DNA from 2 places in the Frondihabitans sp. GW821-FHT04F02 genome. Region 2 is predicted to be linked to the other one. Evidence: predicted binding sites of a transcription regulator. Region 2 holds the regulator's gene; the other holds the start of a gene.

Region 1 (2,393 bases), on a different contig from region 2:
CGTCATCGAGGCGTCGCGGAGCCAGACGTAGCGGTAGTCCCAGTTGCGGCCGCCGCCGAACTGCTCGGGGAGGCTCGTCGTGGCCGCGGCCACGATGCCGCTGGTGTCTTCGTGGGTCAGGGCGCGCAGGATCAGGAGCGAGCGATGGACCGCCTCGCCGTACGCCTCGGGCGCCTCGGAGTGCGACGCCCAGTCGCGCCACCAGTCGATCGTCGTGTCGATGCTGGCCGACACGTCGATCGGCGCCGGCGGCTCGCGGTACGACGGGTACCAGGTCATCACGAGGTCGACGGTGTCGCCGGCCGTCACGTCGAAGGCGGCGCGGTGGGCGTGGTCGCTGGCCGTGAGCCTCGGCCCGCGGACGACGACCGCGTCGGGCCCGGCGACGGCGACGAGCGTGCCTCGGCCGGCGGTCTCGGCCTCGTGCGGCATGGACGAGTCGTCGGGCGGGGTGTCGTCGTCGAGCTGCCGGATCCACGGGATCGCCGTCGTGTAGCCGAAGCGGATGCGGAGGTCTTCGGTCATCGTGACGGTGCCCGAGATGCCCCGCACGCGGCGCACCAGGTCGGCTCGGCGGTCGCCGTACGGCATGAGGTCGGTGACCTCGACCTCGCCGGTCGGCGTCGACCAGCGGGTGACGAGCACGAACGTGTCGTCGACGTAGCGTCGGGTGGCAGTCGCGGTCGGGTCGGCCGGCGCGAGCAGCCAGCGACCGCTGTCGTCGTCGCCGAGGAGGCCGGCGAACAGGGAGGGGGAGTCGAAGCGCGGCAGGCAGAGCCAGTCGATGCTGCCGTTCCGGCCGACGAGGGCGGCCGTGTGGCAGTCGCCGATCAGTGCGTAGTCTTCGATCGCTAGGGGCATGCGCTCATCCAATCAGCCGATGCCATGAAAGCCCGCCGTGGCATGCTGAGGCGGGCCGGCTCACGCGAACAGCTGCTGGTCGATCTGGTCGTCGAACACCCCGAGCAGCAGCCACTCGCGGCTGATCGGGTCTCGCGCGAGGTCGAACGTGCCGTCGACCCGGTGCGCGCCGTCGGTGAGCGGCAGCGCGTCGACGCGCCAGACGTGCATCTCGAGCAGCTCGCTGCCGGAGCCGCGCGGGGCCCGCGTCGCGCTGCGCCACCAGGCCTGCCGGGTGATCCACACCTCGGGTGCGCTCACCACGCCGTAGACGACCCGCCGCCAGGTGAATCGGAGGGGCGTGCCCTCGTCGGTAGTCTCGACGGCGATCCGCTCGTCGATCCGCTGCGCGTCGATCCGCATGCTGGCCCCTCTGGCTCTGTTCGAAAGTATGTTCGAACTCTACGTCGCGCCTCCGACATTCGCGACCCCGCGACCAGAAGCCCCGAGCCGTGAGAAGGGACGGACTGCGAATCCCCGGCTGACCGCTCCCTTCACGTCGTCCGAGCGCGGCGCCACAGTAGAGACATGAAAACGACTGGAAACACCATCCTCATCACCGGCGGCACCTCGGGTCTGGGCCTGGGCCTCGCGCAGCGCTTCGCGGCGGCGGGTAACACCGTCGTCGTGGCCGGACGCCGCACGGCGCTCCTGGCCGAGATCGAAGCGGAGAACCCGGGGATCACGGGCCTCGAGATGGACGTCGCAGTTCCTGCGTCCATTCAGAACGGGTTCGAGACGATCACCGCGAGCCACCCCGACCTCAACGTCGTCATCACGATGGCCGGCATCATGCAGCCCGAAGACCTGACGACCGCGGGCTTCCTCGAGACGGCCGAGGCGACCATCACCACGAACCTGCTCGGCACGATCCGGACCGTCGCGGCGTTCACCGAGTTCTTGCAGGGCAGGCCCGACGCCGCGTTCATGACCGTCTCGTCGGGACTCGCCTTCGTGCCGCTCGCGATGACGCCGACCTACAACGCCACGAAGGCCGCGGTGCACTCGTTCACCGAGATCCTGCGCCTGCAGCTCGCCGAGTCGGGCGTCGAGGTGCTCGAGCTGATCCCGCCGGCAGTTGCGACGACGCTGCTCGGTCAGGACGAGGACACCAGCGGCCGGGCCATGCCGGTCGACGAGTACCTCGACGAGGTGTTCGAGATCCTGAGCACGCGGCCCGACGAGAAGCAGGTCATGGTCGAGCGGGTCAAGATGCTGCGCTTCGCCGAGGTCGACGGCGCCTACGACCGGGTGCTGCACATGCTCGCCGGCTCGCACTGATCCGCCTCGCATCGGCGGCCCCGGTCAGCCGAAGGTCGTGCCGAGCACGGTGCGCCACCCCGTCGTCCCGAGCTCGCGCAGCCCAATCTTCTCGGCCACCCGCCGTGAGGCCGTGTTCGCCGGATCGATGATGGCGACCAGCTCCGCGGCCCCCAGCTCGTCGCGCGCGAGATCGCGGCACGCTCCCGCGGCCTCCGTGGCGAGCCCCCGGC
Region 2 (2,393 bases):
GAGCGACTGCCCCGGCATGACCTGCGTGCTCGACAGGTTGTTGAGCGAGACGATGTCGGAGATGACGTCACGCGGATCGGCAGTCGGGGCCACATCTTCGGCGACCTGCCAGAGCGTCTCACCAGCCGCCACGGTGACGTGGTCGAAATGGACGTCGCCCGCTTGGCCGGTGGCGACCGCGCCGCCGCCCGTCAGAACGAAGCCGGCGATGATCGCGACGGCGGCGAGGAGGACGGCGATCGTGAGGACGACGCGACCCCGAGCGGTGATGCGGAGGTGGGAGACGGATGCGGTGCGGGTCGCGGGAGCTGCCGTGGGGAAGGCGGTGATCGTTGCGCTCATGATGCGTACCTCTCTTGTCGATTCTGTCGAGACGACTTGGCTGTGGTCTTCGTGCCAGGCCGCCGGCCGGGGCCGCCTGACACGAAGAGGTGTTCCGAAGAACACTTCCGAACATATCTTCGATTAACACCGATTTCAAGAGGCTCTAGCCGAAAATCGCAGAAAAACCACGCGACACACTCGAACATGTGTTTGTTCTGCTCATTTCGACCGGATACAGTTTCGATCGGTGGGATCAGTAGAACAGCAGCCACCGACATTCGAGAGAGGTGGGCGCGTGCCCGAGGCAACGACTACAGAGGCTGGGCCCGATCCCCGTGCCCGAAAGCCCCTGACGGCGAAGCAGAACCTGATCCTGACGGCCATCCGCGCCTCGATCGCCAGCCGCGGCTATCCGCCGAGCATGCGCGAGATCGGCGACGCCGTCGGCCTCGCCTCCCTCTCCAGCGTCACTCACCAGCTCAACCAGCTCGAGCTCGCCGGTGCGATCCGCCGCGACCCCAACCGGCCCCGCGCTCTCGAGGTGCTCCTCGAGGACCCCGACAAGGTGGTCCCCGAGCCGACGATCGTCCGCTACGACGATGACGACAACGTGACCGCTCGCGTGCCCCTGGTCGGACGCATCGCCGCAGGCATCCCGATCACCGCCGAGCAGCAGGTCGAAGACGTCATGCCCCTCCCCCGCACCCTCGTGGGCAAGGGCGAGCTGTTCATGCTCAAGGTCGTCGGCGAGTCCATGATCGACGCCGCCATCTGCGACGGCGACTGGGTCGTCGTCCGTCAGCAGGGCAACGCCGAGAACGGCGAGATCGTCGCGGCGATGCTCGACGACGAGGCGACGGTGAAGGTGTTCCGGCAGCGCGACGGTCACACCTGGCTGCTCCCGCGCAACTCCAACTTCGAGCCGATCATGGGCGACCACGCGCAGATCCTCGGCAAGGTCGTCGCCGTCCTGCGGTCTCTCTAGGGGCCCGACGGGGCGAAGCCGCCCGAGAATGCCGAATGGCCGCAGGAAGTTCCTGCGGCCATTCGGGTGTGAGGGGTGCGTCTCAGTTGGCGAACTCGCGCAGGGGCGCTGCGTCCTGCGGGTAGACCTTGGCCGTGACGCGCGTGCCCTCGGGGAGGTACTCGACGTCGACGACCGTGCCGATCTCGTGGATCCGCGCGATGACCTCGCCTCGGTCGTACGGGACCAGCAGATCGAGCTCGACCTCGGGCCGCGGCAGGAGCTCCGCGAGCGTGGCACGCAGCTCGTCGATGCCCTCGCCGGTGCGGGCCGACACGAAGATCGCGTCGGGCACCATCCCGCGCAGCACGAGCCGCTGGCTCTCGTCGACCAGGTCGCTCTTGTTGAAGACGACGACCTCGGGGATGTCTCGCCCGTCGACCTCCGAGATGACCTCGCGGACCGTCGCCAGCTGCGCAGCCGGGTCGGGGTGCGAGCCGTCGACGACGTGCACGATGATGTCGCTGTCGTGGACCTCCTCGAGCGTCGAGCGGAAGGCCTCGACCAGCTGATGCGGCAGGTTGCGCACGAAGCCGACCGTGTCGGCGTACGTGAACGGACGGCCGTCGTCGGTCAGCGACTTGCGCACGGTGGTGTCGAGGGTCGCGAACAGGGCGTTCTCGACCAGGACTCCGGTGCGAGTCATCCGGTTGAGCAGGCTCGACTTGCCGGCGTTGGTGTAGCCGGCGATCGCGACGCTCGGGACCGCGTTGCGCGTGCGGTTGGCCCGCTTCGCCTCGCGTGCCGGCTTCATCTCCTTGATCTTCTTGCGCAGGATCGCCATCCGGGTGTGGATCCGGCGTCGATCGAGCTCGATCTTCGTCTCACCCGGACCGCGCGAGCCCATTCCGTTGCCGGCGCCGACCTGGCCACCGGCCTGGCGCGACATCGACTCGCCCCAGCCGCGGAGCCTCGGGAGGAGGTACTCGAGCTGCGCGAGCTCGACCTGCGCCTTGCCCTCGCGGCTCTTGGCGTGCTGGCTGAAGATGTCGAGGATCACGGCCGTCCGGTCGATCACCTTGACCTTCACCACGTCTTCGAGCGC

The links. Region 2 encodes LexA, which represses DNA repair genes until DNA is damaged. Its sites were predicted from a motif close to TCGAACANNTGTTCGA; they were not measured.
Region 1: a site for LexA is predicted at 1,284-1,299, ahead of AC07TY_RS02200 (DUF6504 family protein). Genes of this name have one in related genera too.

What each region holds. Positions count from the first base shown of each region.
Region 1 covers NZ_JBWKSZ010000001.1:460,717-463,109, forward strand. The annotation lists gene AC07TY_RS02195 (glycoside hydrolase family 15 protein) at 1-861, opposite strand, end outside; gene AC07TY_RS02200 (DUF6504 family protein) at 922-1,263, opposite strand; gene AC07TY_RS02205 (SDR family oxidoreductase) at 1,429-2,181, shown strand; gene AC07TY_RS02210 (GNAT family N-acetyltransferase) at 2,206-2,393, opposite strand, start outside.
Region 2 covers NZ_JBWKSZ010000007.1:146,448-148,840, reverse strand. The annotation lists gene AC07TY_RS17185 (LysM peptidoglycan-binding domain-containing protein) at 1-342, opposite strand, end outside; gene lexA (transcriptional repressor LexA) at 620-1,309, shown strand; gene hflX (GTPase HflX) at 1,392-2,393, opposite strand, start outside.